Regions from separate parts of the Shigella sp. SIG3 genome, predicted to be linked through region 1. Evidence: predicted binding sites of a transcription regulator. Region 1 holds the regulator's gene; each other region holds the start of a gene.

Region 1 (4,842 bases):
CGGTAATAGTAAAACCGACCGTTGCCCAGCCGTAGTTTTTGCGCAATATCAGGTAGCTGGCGAGGGTGGTAATCAGCATCAACGTCAGGGTGTAACCTTCGGGAATTTTAAAGTGCAGCGCTACGCCCGCAATGATTAACCCGACCACGGTTCCCACGGAGCGATTCACAATCCTCAGACGGGTTGCGCCATAGCCATTTTGTGTCACCAGCAATACCGTCATCAGGATCCAGTACGACTTCGGCAGATGCAGCACGGTGCCCATCAGGCTGGCAACGCTTAACATCACACTGAGTCGTCCGGCATTGCGTAGCGCCGGAGACTTTAGTGACAGATAACTTTTCAGTGCCGGAAGCAACGGCATTCGCCGCTGTTTATCGGCCAGTAAGTCACGGGCATAGAGCGGTTTTTGGGTGCGCAGCACGCGGGCGATGCGGCTGAAATGCCAGTAGCAGAATTGCCCAACCGGATTATCCGGATGCTGGCGGGCGATTTTTTCCAGTGCGCCAATTTGCTTTTCCATCGTAAAACGCGTTGGCAGGCGATGGTAAAGAATGTCATCAGCCAGCACGCGCAGGCGAGCGGCGACGGTTTGCGCATTCCAGCGGATAACTTCTTCCGCATGGCTACGCTCGACCAGTTTTTGCACCTCTTCCGGCTGATGCAAACTGACCGAAATATGTTCCTGCAAATCCAGCGCCTCCTGGAAAATACGCAGCATCCGCTTGTAATCGGTATTGTTTTGCGCGGAAAGCATATGCATTTGCTGATAGCACTGAGTAATTAAATCGACCGCTTTTTGCTGGCGCACCAGCAGCGGTGGCAGCGCTTTTTCAGGATCGGTGTGCTGGGTAAGCAGGCTGTATTTGGCTTCACAATAATCTGCCAGTTCACGGTACAGCAGACTTAGTGACTCGCGCAGCGGTTGTTCGCGCCAGATCCAGAACCAAAACCAGTTAAACAATCCGTACCAGAGAGTGCCCAACGCATAGATGAGCAATGGTTCCCAGACCGGCATGTATCCCGCCAGACTGAGGGTAAAAATGGCGGCGAGCAGCGATGCAGGAAGCAATTTTGCGTGCAATGGCCCCAGCTCAGCAGTGACGCCAAGTACCAGCGTTAATCCGGTCAGCAAAAAGGGCAGGGGAACATCTTTTACCAGTAGCAGCTGTGTCAGTAAGCTACAGGTGGCAAACAGCGACGCACCAATGATTAAGTGTTTGAAAAAACGTTTATGAGGCGTATCAAGGCCCGCAATATTGCAACAGGCAGGAACGAGGGAGAAGAGCAGACCGAATCGTAATTCGCCAAGCATTAACCCAACGGCCACGGGCAAACATAGCACCAGCGTTTGTCGAAGTGCATAGTTGATATCGGGGTGATAAATCAGTCTGCGCCACATCGGGGGAAACAAAATGGCGCGCTACCAGGTAACGCGCCACTCCGACGGGATTAACGAGTGCCGTAAACGACGATGGTTTTACCGTGTGCGGAGATCAGGTTCTGATCTTCCAGCATCTTCAGAATGCGTCCCACGGTTTCACGAGAACAGCCGACAATCTGACCGATTTCCTGACGGGTAATTTTGATTTGCATACCGTCCGGGTGAGTCATAGCATCTGGTTGTTTTGCCAGGTTCAGCAGAGTCTGTGCAATGCGGCCCGTCACGTCGAGGAACGCCAGGTTGCCCACTTTCTCTGAAGTGACTTGCAGACGACGCGCCATCTGTGCAGACAGACGCATCAGAATGTCCGGGTTTACCTGAATCAATTGGCGAAATTTTTTGTACGAAATTTCAGCCACTTCACAGGCGGTTTTCGCACGTACCCATGCGCTACGTTCCTGGCCCTCTTCAAACAGGCCCAGTTCGCCAATAAAATCACCCTGATTCAGATAGGAGAGGATCATTTCTTTACCCTCTTCGTCTTTGATCAGCACTGCCACAGAGCCTTTAACGATGTAGTACAGCGTTTCCGCTTTTTCACCCTGGTGAATAAGCGTGCTCTTGGATGGGTACTTATGAATGTGGCAATGAGACAAGAACCATTCGAGAGTCGGGTCTGTTTGCGGTTTGCCAAGCACCATGCGCGGTTATCCTCTGTTATAAGCTTTCTCCAGAGCCAGATAACGCCGCTGTCTCTGGATTGCCGAAATATGCTTCCCGCTACCTGGGAAGGGGCTATCAACTGTACTGCACGGTAATGTGACGTCCTTTGCATACATGCAGTACATCAATGTATTACTGTAGCATCCTGACTGTTTTAGCATAGCTTTCGCTTTGTGTCTCCTGGTGTCTCGCTTCAGCATGACCCAGGTCGCCTTCCGTTGCGCGATTTGGTTAGTACGCGTACTCTGTCAGGAAAATTGACGCAGTGGAGTAGCAAAAATGCAAGCGCGAGTGAAGTGGGTCGAAGGGTTAACTTTTCTGGGCGAATCCGCCTCTGGTCACCAGATTTTAATGGACGGCAACTCAGGCGATAAAGCACCAAGTCCGATGGAAATGGTGTTGATGGCGGCGGGTGGTTGCAGTGCCATCGATGTGGTTTCGATCCTGCAAAAAGGGCGTCAGGATGTGGTCGATTGTGAAGTAAAATTGACCTCTGAACGCCGCGAAGAGGCACCACGCCTGTTTACGCACATTAATCTGCATTTTATCGTCACCGGTCGCGACCTGAAAGACGCAGCGGTTGCGCGTGCGGTTGATCTCTCTGCCGAGAAATATTGTTCAGTGGCGTTGATGCTGGAAAAAGCGGTGAATATTACTCACTCGTATGAAGTGGTTGCCGCGTGACTTAACTATCCCGTTGTGAAGCCGGATAGTATTTTATCCGGCATAATAGCAAAGTTACTCGATTTTCTTTCCTTCCATCAATCGTTGCACCAGCAGCAGCATAATTAATTCCATTGCCAGCCCCATTTTGCCGCCAGGTACCACTAACGTATTGATGTGGGAAATGAATGAGCCTTGCAACATCGCCAGCAGCCAAGGGAAATCGATCCCTTCCAGATTACGAAAATGGATCACCACAAAGCTTTCATCCAGCGACGGGATACCTTTTGCCGCGAACGGGTTTGAAGTGTCGACGGTGGGAACGCGCTGGAAGTTAAGATGGGTGCGGGAAAACTGCGGTGTGATGTAGTTGATATAGTCTTCCATTGAACGCACTACCGAGTCCATCACTGCTTCTCGTGAGTGCCCGCGCTCGCTGGTGTCGCGGATCAGTTTTTGAATCCACTCAAGGTTAACGATAGGCACTACGCCGACCAGTAAGTCCACATGCTGCGCAACGTTATGCTGTGGCGTGACTACGCCGCCGTGTAAACCTTCATAAAACAGTACATCAGTGGGTTCTGGTAAAGGTTGCCAGGGGGTGAATGTTCCCGGTACCTGATTCCAGGGTACGGCTTCGTCGTAGGTATGCAGATATTTGCGAGATTTCCCTTTGCCGCTCTGACCGTATTCAATGAAGGTTTGTTCCAGCAGGCCGAAGTCGTTCGCTTCGGGGCCGAAGTAGCTGATATGCCGCCCGGCGTCGCGCGCTTTGCGGATCGCCATGTCCATTTCCGGGCGGGTGTAACGGTGAAAACTGTCGCCTTCCACCTCAGCTGCATGCAGATTTAACTGCGCGAATATTTTACGAAACGCGAGGCTGGTGGTGGTGGTCCCCGCGCCGCTGGATCCTGTTACCGCAATGACCGGATGTTTGGCAGACATAGTAACTCCATGACTTAGCTATCACTATTATCTCGTCCGCCGACGGTTGCAGGTTATTCGCGAAACTGACTGCGCGGCATAATATTGACCGTTTCGTGCAGTTCCGACCATACCAGCACCGCTTCTCCGCACTGTAGCTGGCGTTTGACGTCGGCGACTTTCTGTTCAAGTGTACGCTCATGTTCACCATAATCGGTGCCTTCACGTAACACAAAGCTTTCAATTAAATTTTCCAGCGTTTCGGGGGAGAGGTCTTGCCACGGAATCAACATGATTTCGCCTCCAGATACGTTGTTAACCAGTCAGGAATGCGTGACTCCAGCCACATTTGCGGATGAAGTAATGTACCGCCAATAAAGCCAACATGACCGCCATGTTCAGTCAGTTGATACTCCACCTGCGAGGGGAGACTTTCCGGTTTTGGGATCACCTGATGATCCATAAACGGATCGTCTTTGGCGTGAATAATCAGCGTCGGTTTGGCGATCCGGTTCAGCATCGGCATGGCGCTACACTGACGATAATAGTCGATAGCGTCGGCGTAGCCGTGAATTCTGGCGGTGATTAGATCGTCAAATTCACGGATGCGACGTACCGATTTTAACTGCGCGAGATTAATCGGCAGCGTTCCGGGGTAGGCTGCCAGCTTGCGCGCGGCATTGGCTTTTAACAGGTTCAGCAAGTAACGCTGATAAACGCGGGAAAAGCCCTTTTCCATATGATAGCTACAGGCTTCCAGCATAAACGGCGCAGAGACAATCACCGCCGCATCAACCGGGAGATCATTGCCTTCCTTTGCCAGCAAACAGGCCAGCATATTACCGCCGAGCGAATAGCCGACGGCAGCCGTTGGCGCATGACCAAATTCGCGTTGCAGCCAGCGTAAAAACCAACTGGCGTCTTCGGTTTCGCCCGAATGGTAAATGCGGTGCATACGGTTTGGTTCACCGCTGCATCCGCGAAAATGCATCACCACGCCCAGCCAGCCGCGCTTTTGCGCCGCCTCAACCAGACCGTGGGCGTAAGGGCTATTGAGACTGCCTTCCAGCCCGTGAAACACCACTAAACGCGGTTTATGTTTCGCCTGTGCGGGGTCTTCACTCCACGCGAGATCGACAAAATCGCCG
Region 2 (4,842 bases), on a different contig from region 1:
CAGCGAGCTAAATAAGGTCATCAGTAAACCAAACGGCATAACTCCCGTCGAAAACAACATCACCGGACCGCGCCCATAGCGGGTGGTCATGGTTCCGGCTTTGGGTGAGCTCCATGTACCGGTCAAATAAGCCCGCGATAATAAGCCAACCACGGCCTGACTGACATGCTAGGGGGAAAGCATCAACCGATAGCCGATGTAATTAAACAGCGTGACGAACGACCCCATCAGCAAAAAGCCTTCTGCGAACAATAACGGTAATCCCCGGTCACGCCAGTGCAGACGAAAGTTGATAAATAACGTCTTAGGGCGCAGCGAAGTCGGGCAAAAATGGCGTGATTCAGGGAGGATTTTCCAGAACATCAACGCCGAGGCCAGCGCGAAACAACCGATTGCCGCCAGAGCAATTCGCCAGTTGAAAAAGTCCGTGAAGACACCACTAATTAAGCGTCCGCTCATGCCGCCAATTGAGTTGCCGCTGATATACAACCCCATCAAAAAGGCCACGAAACTGGGGGGGATTTCCTCGCTAAGATAAGTCATGCCAACAGCTGCCACGCCACTTAACGAAAGCCCAATCAAGGCGCGCATAATCAAAATGCCGTGCCAGCTGGTCATCATTGTCGAAAGTAACGTACAAATGGAGGCCAACAGTAGCGCCGTGACCATCACTGGTTTGCGACCAATGGCATCGGATAGCGGGCCAGTAAATAGCAAACCGATAGCCAACATCGCCGTGGAAATGGACAGTGAAATACTACTGTTCGCGGGCGTTAAGCCAAACTCCTGCGAAAGCACCGGAAGGATAGGCTGCACACAATAGAGAAGTGCAAAGGTTGCCAGTCCGGCAGAGAACAGCGCCAGGGTGACGCGCATAAATTGCGGCGTACCGCGTTTAATAAATTGATTTGGCTGAGAAATGCTTTGCTTGTCAGTGTCGCTTGCCGGAGCGCCATCAACAGTTGTAGTACGGCTCACTTGAAATCCTTGCTAAATATGCCTGTGGATCAGGCTTATACATAGGGTAGGAAAATCGAATTGTTCTGTCTAATATATTAATAATCTCAAATAAGATGTTTTAAATATGAATATTGAACTTCGTCATCTGCGTTACTTTGTTGCTGTTGCGGAAGAGCTGCATTTTGGGCGCGCGGCTGCCCGCCTGAATATTTCGCAACCGCCGCTAAGTCAGCAGATTCAGGCACTGGAGCAACAAATCGGTGCCCGACTGCTGGCACGAACTAATCGCAGTGTATTGCTGACGGCAGCAGGAAAACAGTTTCTTGCAGATAGTCGGCAAATCCTGTCTATGGTGGATGACGCTGCCGCTCGTGCTGAAAGACTGCATCAGGGTGAAGCGGGGGAGTTGCGTATTGGTTTTACTTCGTCCGCTCCTTTTATTCGGGCGGTGTCCGATACGTTATCGCTGTTTCGCCGTGATTATCCTGATGTCCATTTACAAACCCGCGAAATGAACACTCGCGAGCAAATCGCTCCGCTCATTGAAGGAACGCTGGATATGGGATTGCTGCGTAACACAGCGTTACCGGAGACGCTTGAACACGCAGTCATCGTCCATGAACCGCTTATGGCGATGATCCCGCACGATCATCCCCTGGCAAATAATCCGAGTGTAACACTGGCTGAACTGGCGAAAGAACCCTTTGTCTTTTTTGATCCGCACGTCGGGACTGGGCTGTATGACGATATTCTCGGACTGATGCGACGTTACCATTTGACGCCCGTCATCACTCAGGAGGTGGGCGAGGCAATGACCATCATCGGTCTGGTTTCCGCCGGTCTGGGTGTTTCAATTTTGCCTGCGTCATTTAAACGTGTTCAGCTCAATGAAATGCGCTGGGTGCCGATTGCTGAAGAGGATGCGGTTTCTGAAATGTGGTTGGTCTGGCCGAAACATCATGAACAAAGTCCAGCTGCGCGTAACTTTCGTATTCATCTGCTGAATGCTCTCAGGTGAGGGAAATTTCAGCGAAAAAGCCCGAAAAATGTGCTGTTAATCACATGCCTAAGTAAAAATTTGACGACACGTATTGAAGTGCTTCACCATAGCCTACAGATTATTTCGGAGCGCGAAAATATAGGGAGTATGCGGTGGTTGCTGAAAACCAGCCTGGGCACATTGATCAAATAAAGCAGACCAACGCGGGCGCGGTTTATCGCCTGATTGATCAGCTTGGTCCAGTCTCGCGTATCGATCTTTCCCGTCTGGCGCAGCTGGCTCCTGCCAGTATCACTAAAATTGTCCGTGAGATGCTCGAAGCACACCTGGTGCGAGAGCTGGAAATCAAAGAAGCGGGGAACCGTGGCCGTCCGGCGGTGGGGCTGGTGGTTGAAACTGAAGCCTGGCACTATCTTTCTCTGCGCATTAGTCGCGGGGAGATTTTCCTTGCTCTGCGCGATCTGAGCAGCAAACTGGTGGTGGAAGAGTCGCAGGAATTGGCGTTAAAAGATGACTTGCCATTGCTGGATCGTATCATTTCCCATATCGATCAGTTTTTTATCCGCCACCAGAAAAAACTTGAGCGTCTAACTTCGATTGCCATAACCCTGCCGGGAATTATTGATACGGAAAATGGTATTGTACATCGCATGCCGTTCTACGAGGATGTAAAAGAGATGCCGCTCGGCGAGGCGCTGGAGCAGCATACCGGCGTACCGGTTTATATTCAGCATGATATCAGCGCATGGACGATGGCAGAGGCCTTGTTTGGTGCCTCACGCGGGGCGCGCGATGTGATTCAGGTGGTTATCGATCACAACGTGGGGGTGGGCGTCATTACCGATGGTCATCTGCTACACGCAGGCAGCAGTAGTCTCGTGGAAATAGGCCACACACAGGTCGACCCATATGGTAAACGCTGTTATTGCGGGAACCACGGCTGCCTCGAAACCATCGCCAGTGTGGACAGTATTCTTGAGCTGGCACAGCTGCGTCTCAATCAATCCATGAGCTCGATGTTACATGGGCAACCGTTAACCGTGGACTCATTGTGTCAGGCGGCATTGCGCGGCGATCTACTGGCAAAAGACATCATTATCGGGGTGGGCGCGCATGTAGGGCGCATTCTTGCCATCATGGTGAATTTATTTAACCCACAAAAAATACTGATTGGCTCACCGTTAAGTAAAGCGGCAGATATCCTCTTCCCGGTCATCTCAGACAGCATCCGTCAGCAGGCCCTTCCTGCGTATAGTCAGCACATTAGCGTTGAGAGTACTCAGTTTTCTAACCAGGGCACGATGGCAGGCGCTGCACTGGTAAAAGACGCGATGTATAACGGTTCTTTGTTGATTCGTCTGTTGCAGGGTTAACATTTTTTAACTGTTCTACCAAAATTTGCGCTATCTCAATTTGGGCCAGGAAAGCATAACTTAGACTTTCAAGGTTAATTATTTTCCTAGTTTATATTTGTGAAGCATAACGGTGGAGTTAGTGATGCTGAAGCGTTTCTTTATTACCGGTACAGACACTTCTGTAGGGAAAACGGTGGTTTCCCGCGCATTGCTACAAGCGTTAGCCTCCCAGGGAAAAACGGTTGCGGGATATAAACCCGTAGCGAAGGGGAGCAAAGAGACACCCGAAGGGCTGCGTAATAAAGATGCCTTGGTGTTGCAGAGTGTTTCAACCATCGAACTGCCTTATGAAGCAGTTAATCCTATCGCGTTAAGCGAAGAAGAAAGTAGCGTGGCGCACAGTTGCCCAATCAATTACACCCTCATTTCAAACGGCCTGGCAAACCTGACCGATAAAGTCGATCATGTCGTGGTAGAAGGGACTGGCGGCTGGCGCAGTCTGATGAATGATTTGCGTCCACTCTCTGAATGGGTAGTGCAGGAACAACTGCCGGTGTTGATGGTTGTCGGTATTCAGGAAGGTTGCATTAACCATGCACTGCTAACAGCTCAGGCGATCGCCAACGACGGGCTGCCGCTCATTGGCTGGGTGGCTAACCGAATCAACCCAGGACTGGCGCATTATGCGGAAATCATTGATGTGCTGGGTAAAAAACTTCCGGCACCGCTCATTGGTGAACTGCCTTATCTGCCGCGCGCCGAACAGCGTGAACTGGGGCAATACATCCGCTTAGCTATGCTGCGCAGTGTGCTGGCGGTAGATAGAGTCACGGTGTAACGTCCGCGAAATTACCGACGCAATTACGCAGGCAATCAATAAACCGGGGAGTAGCTGATACTCCCCGGTCATTTCACATATCATCAACGTCGACATAATCGGCGCGTGCGTGGTTGCCGCCAACAGTGTCGCCATCCCGGTCAATCCGAGTAAAAGCGTAATTTCTTCGCCATCAGGGAACCATAATCCCAGGCTACGACCATACAACATGCCAATGGCAAGACCGATAAATAGCGTCGGTGTAAAGACACCACCGGGTGCGCCGGAACCGCTACTCGCCAGCACGGCACACAGTTTACAAAGGAAGATCCCGGCAATGATCATTAACAGTGGTGGGGCGGTTAAAAAGGATTGTACGGTGCTATAGCCGTTGCCCCACACTGCAGGTGTGAACAGGGAAAGCAGACCCACGATCAACCCGCCTAGTGCCAGTTGCCAGGGCGGCGCAAGTTTGAGACTCACAAATCCACGATGACAGGCGTTCATTAACGTTAACAACAGTGGTCCGCACAGACCTGCCAGCACACCTGTACTGATAATCAGCGCATAGTCACGAGCCTGAACCGTCACTGAGAGTTGTACGTTGTAGAGTAACGCGTCGCTATGATTAATCAGATTGCTAACCAGCAATGCCACGACGGCGGAAATAATCACCGGGCCGAGAGAGGCCAACATCATAGTGCCAAACA
Region 3 (4,842 bases), on a different contig from region 1:
ATTGAAATACCTGTCCAGTCGCTGATGCTGGAGGCCAACAATTCACCGGCACCGCTGATGTATGCTGCAGTCAGAGCATACATTAAGAACATCATACTGAAGCCCGTCAGCCATTGACCGTAGCGTCCCAGATAGCGTTTTGCCAGCGTGCCCAGACCGGTATCTGCCGGAACATGCTGGTACACCTCCAGCAGTAATAGCGCCGTGTAGCACATCAACGCCCAAAGCCCAATCAACAAGATTAACGTAACGCTAAAACCAACACCGGCCGCAGCCAGCGGCATTGCCAGCATGCCTGCGCCAATTGTGGTTCCCGCCACGATAAAAACACTTCCCAGGGTTCTGTTTTTCACGCTTTCTTCTGTCCTGACGATCTTTATGAGTGATATCTGCGGCGCAGGTTAAGGCATAACGGCTGCTTCGTCAAATCGACGTTACATATTGTGTAAATATAAATGTACAATAAAAGCATTCAGTCCTGCGCTGGCGCAAAGTCTTCATAAGCGGTAATCGCTACGCTAGGCTTTTTTTGAGGAGGAACGATGGACTCTATTCACGGTCATGAAGTGTTAAATATGATGATTGAATCAGGCGAGCAATATACGCATGCCAGTCTGGAAGCTGCGATTAAAGCGCGTTTTGGTGAACAGGCACGTTTTCACACGTGCTCGGCAGAAGGGATGACAGCGGGAGAGCTGGTAGCGTTTCTGGCAGCAAAAGGCAAATTTATACCTTCAGAAGAAGGTTTTTCGACCGATCAGAGTAAGATTTGCCGTCACTGATTTGAAACGGCGGCAGAAACCTGCCGCCGGAGAGCATTAGTTTTGTGTGTCGAGGGTAGAGAGTTCTTTGTCGATAAAATACAGACCTTCGCCGCTTTTGCCTGCCAGGCTTAATTTATCAATAATCGATTTGAACAGTTTCTCTTCTTCATGCTGCTCAGAAACATACCACTGCAGGAAATTAAATGTTGGGTAGTCCTGATTGGTCATTGCAGCATGAGCCAGTTCGTTAATTTTCTGGGTGATTAATTGTTCGTGTTTATAGGTTTCCTGGAATAATTCATCAAGTGAGGAATATTCAGCAAACGGAGATTCAACGGTATTAATACGCGGTAAATTGCCGGTATCAGTCAGGTAATCAAACAGACGCTGCATATGCGTCATCTCTTCCTGGGCGTGACGGCGCAGGAACGCGGCAGCACCTTCGAAGGTATGATAGCTGCACCAGGCGCTCATTTGCTGATAAAGCAGTGAAGAGTACAGTTCCAGGTTCATCTGCTCATTAAGTTTTTCAATCATTTCTGGTTTCAGCATGATAGTGCTCCACAAAGGTTATATTTGTTGCTGTGGCGTCACTATAATTTGTTATTTTATTATTTGCAAAAGGTAAAATATAAACTTCAATTATTAAAAATACGAATGGGAATAAAACGCATTACCGCTATTTCTTTAATCAGCGAAGATCCCCTCGCTGATTAAAATATTTAGAGAAAGACAGGGAAGGCGGAATGATGGCACTGATATGACAAAGTGAATTCCGTATTCAAACATAAGGAACCCGCAAAAAGGCTACAGTTGCCTACTGGCTGACCAAAGGGGATCGCGTGGGTATAGCCTTCCTGCTGGCATGCGCGATCGGCGATCCCGCGACTGACATAACGATCGGTATGGGCATGATGCAAAAAAGCCTGGTCATAAACCAACCGTACAATACCTGTTGCCGCGTCAACTTCGCTCACATGGGCCTGGCGAGTAACCGTACACCCCGCCAGCGTTATTAATGAAAGAGTCAGAATCAGAAGTCTCATGGTCCAGCCAGAAGAGTAAGAGAAAGCACTATTTTACGCGTTACAGCGCTGCGACAATGGCCGGAAAAGATGCCTGGCAGGCGCTATTTCTTGCCATCTGTAGGTGTCAGAAATAGGGGGGCTGTTTTTTGATTATCATTTTTATAACATTAAAGGGGTATTTATGTGATTTGTATCACATAAAGATTGATTTTTGTGATGGTTGTCATATTATAAGCGCAAAGACAATAACACCTGTATAACAAATGGTCGGAGTGCCGCGATGAAACTGCGCAAAATCCTGAAAAGTATGTTCAATAACTATTGCAAGACGTTCAAAGACGTACCGCCAGGCAATATGTTCCGATAACAAAAAACCTGCTCCGGCAGGTTTTTTTGTGTCCTGATGACGGTGGATGTGACTATCGCTGAAGATGTGAAGCCGCTACTATAACGGCTTTCAAAATGCTATCAGGAGTTTACGATGTCCCAGCCGCTGAATGCCGATCAGGAACTGGTTTCTGATGTGGTAGCTTGCCAGTTGGTTATCAAACAAATTCTGGATGTTCTCGATGTAATCGCGCCCGTTGAAGTTCGTGAAAAAATGTCCAGTCAGCTGAAGAATATCGACTTTACTCATCATCCCGCTGCCGCAGACCCGGTCACCATGCGGGCAATCCAAAAAGCCATCGCGCTGATTGAACTCAAGTTTACCCCACAGGGTGAATCCCATTAAAAAAACCGCTGCTTCAAACAGATGAGGCAGCGGTTTCTCAAAAACTTCATCGGCGCAATGTATTAGCGCCGATGTATGATCAATGCAGCTGGTGTGACACGACATTCAGAACATGTTGGTCGGTCTGCACAGGGCACATACCCGCAAGTTTCGCACTGCGCACTTCATCAAGAATGGTTTGCAGCAACAGGCCATCATGCTGCTGTTCTTTTTCCAGATCGCGCAGGAAATTGACGGTTGAATCATCATTCAGTTCTTTCGCTTCATCGGCTAACTGCGCCAGCGTGCTTGAACGTTGCTCGTATTCTTCCATCGTTTTTTGGAACAGTTCTTCCAGAGAGTTCAGTTTTTCACCTGGAACATCAATGGCTTTAACGATGGGGGTAGCGCCGACACTCTTCATAAAGTTAAACATGCGCATCATTTGGGTCACATTACTCTGTGCCTGGGCGCGAAGGAAAGTGGCGGTGCCGTTCAGACTCTGTTCAGAACACCAGTTACTCAGGTGAAGGTAGAGATTGGATGCGTAAAACTCGCGGTTCATTTGAGAGTTGAGTTTGAGAAGCATTCCAGCGGTTGCCATACCTAATATCCTTATATCCAGAAGTGGAGAGGTGCAAGATAAATCAAAACACCATAATTACTGTTTGCAGAATAATTCCTTTCTGCCGGTCCGAAATGTGATCGTGGAGTCAATTCTGACGATGATCTGAAATAAGAATAACGTCTGAACGGTTATAAGAAAATGCTTAAATCATCAAGTTTATATATTTTTACATTTCATTGGTGAAATCAATGTAAATGCAATGAATTTTAATGATAGTGCTTTTTGTATCTTGTTGATATTAATCGATGAATTTGAATTCATGATGAAGTGATGATTTTATAAAACGTTTTTTCATTTTTGCGAGATGGCTCTCATTATACGTGTTCTGTTAATTAATGAGCACAGTGATAATTAATGGCGAAATGAATGACGCGCATTTTCCACATCTTTGAGTTGTGGTTATTACACCATTTCAAAAACTCAACGCCAGGTAATGCGGCCTATTGACTGGTTAAAAAGAAGACATCCCGCATGGGTACCGAAGACAACAAGGATTTCCAGGCTAATCTTATGGATTAATCTGCTGTGCATTCAACAATTTGTCTGACAAATTGGCTTTTCCTTATGTCTTTTCCCGCTAAATTTATGCACGTTCTCACTGTAATTCTGCGATGTGATATTGCTCTCCTATGGAGAATTAATTTCTCGCTAAAACTATGTCAACACGGTCACTTATCTTTTAGATAAAAGGTAATGCTTTGTTTTCCGATTAATTTAACGAATGTCATTCGTTTTTGCCCTACACAAAACGACACTAAAGCTGGAGAGAACCATGCACAAATTTACTAAAGCCCTGGCAGCCATTGGTCTGGCAGCCGTTATGTCACAATCCGCTATGGCGGAGAACCTGAAGCTCGGTTTTCTGGTGAAGCAACCGGAAGAGCCGTGGTTCCAGACCGAATGGAAGTTTGCCGATAAAGCCGGGAAGGATTTAGGGTTTGAGGTTATTAAGATTGCCGTGCCGGATGGCGAAAAAACATTGAACGCGATCGACAGCCTGGCAGCCAGTGGCGCAAAAGGTTTCGTTATTTGTACTCCGGACCCGAAACTCGGCTCTGCCATCGTCGCGAAAGCGCGTGGCTACGATATGAAAGTCATTGCAGTGGATGACCAGTTTGTTAACGCCAAAGGTAAGCCAATGGATACCGTTCCTCTGGTGATGATGGCGGCGACTAAAATTGGCGAACGTCAGGGCCAGGAACTGTATAAAGAGATGCAGAAACGTGGCTGGGATGTCAAAGAAAGCGCAGTGATGGCGATTACCGCCAACGAACTGGATACCGCCCGCCGCCGTACAACGGGTTCTATGGACGCACTGAAAGCTGCAGGATTCCCGGAAAAACAAATTTATCAGGTACCTACCAAATCTAACGACATCCCGGGGGCATTTGACGCTGCCAACTCAATGCTGGTTCAACATCCGGAAGTTAAACATTGGCTGATCGTCGGTATGAACGACAGCACCGTACTTGGCGGCGTACGTGCAACCGAAGGTCAGGGCTTTAAAGCAGCCGATATCATCGGTATTGGTATTAACGGTGTGGATGCAGTAAGCGAACTGTCTAAAGCACAGGCAACCGGCTTCTACGGTTCCCTGCTGCCAAGCCCGGACGTACATGGCTATAAATCCAGCGAAATGCTTTACAACTGGGTAGCAAAAGACGTTGAAACGCCAAAATTTACCGAAGTTACAGACGTGGTACTGATCAC

The links. Region 1 encodes CRP, which controls carbon source genes, mostly activating them, when cyclic AMP is high. Its sites were predicted from a motif close to ATGTGANNNNNNTCACAT; they were not measured.
Region 2: the regulator CRP is predicted to act here: its motif matches at 2,007-2,024, upstream of mlc (sugar metabolism global transcriptional regulator Mlc).
Region 3: the regulator CRP is predicted to act here: its motif matches at 1,974-1,991, upstream of azuC (stress response protein AzuC).

The regions. Positions count from the first base shown of each region.
Region 1 is NZ_JBQZXE010000003.1:28,728-33,569, reverse strand. Features, by position in the region: gene ACUU1I_RS01465 (YccS/YhfK family putative transporter) at 1-1,402, opposite strand, end outside; gene crp (cAMP-activated global transcriptional regulator CRP) at 1,453-2,085, opposite strand; gene ACUU1I_RS01455 (OsmC family protein) at 2,387-2,791, shown strand; gene ACUU1I_RS01450 (phosphoribulokinase) at 2,846-3,715, opposite strand; gene ACUU1I_RS01445 (YheU family protein) at 3,769-3,987, opposite strand; gene ACUU1I_RS01440 (hydrolase) at 3,981-4,842, opposite strand, start outside.
Region 2 is NZ_JBQZXE010000103.1:8,467-13,308, reverse strand. Features, by position in the region: partial or broken gene ACUU1I_RS15970 (MFS transporter) at 1-978, opposite strand, end outside; gene ACUU1I_RS15965 (LysR family transcriptional regulator) at 1,085-1,978, shown strand; gene mlc (sugar metabolism global transcriptional regulator Mlc) at 2,113-3,333, shown strand; gene bioD (dethiobiotin synthase) at 3,458-4,153, shown strand; gene clcB (voltage-gated ClC-type chloride channel ClcB) at 4,106-4,842, opposite strand, start outside.
Region 3 is NZ_JBQZXE010000047.1:236-5,077, reverse strand. Features, by position in the region: gene tyrP (tyrosine transporter TyrP) at 1-353, opposite strand, end outside; gene ACUU1I_RS10575 (YecH family metal-binding protein) at 543-782, shown strand; gene ftnA (non-heme ferritin) at 819-1,316, opposite strand; gene ACUU1I_RS10565 (YecR-like lipofamily protein) at 1,487-1,810, opposite strand; gene azuC (stress response protein AzuC) at 2,073-2,159, shown strand; gene yecJ (DUF2766 family protein YecJ) at 2,274-2,525, shown strand; gene ACUU1I_RS10550 (non-heme ferritin-like protein) at 2,605-3,108, opposite strand; gene araF (arabinose ABC transporter substrate-binding protein AraF) at 3,905-4,842, shown strand, end outside.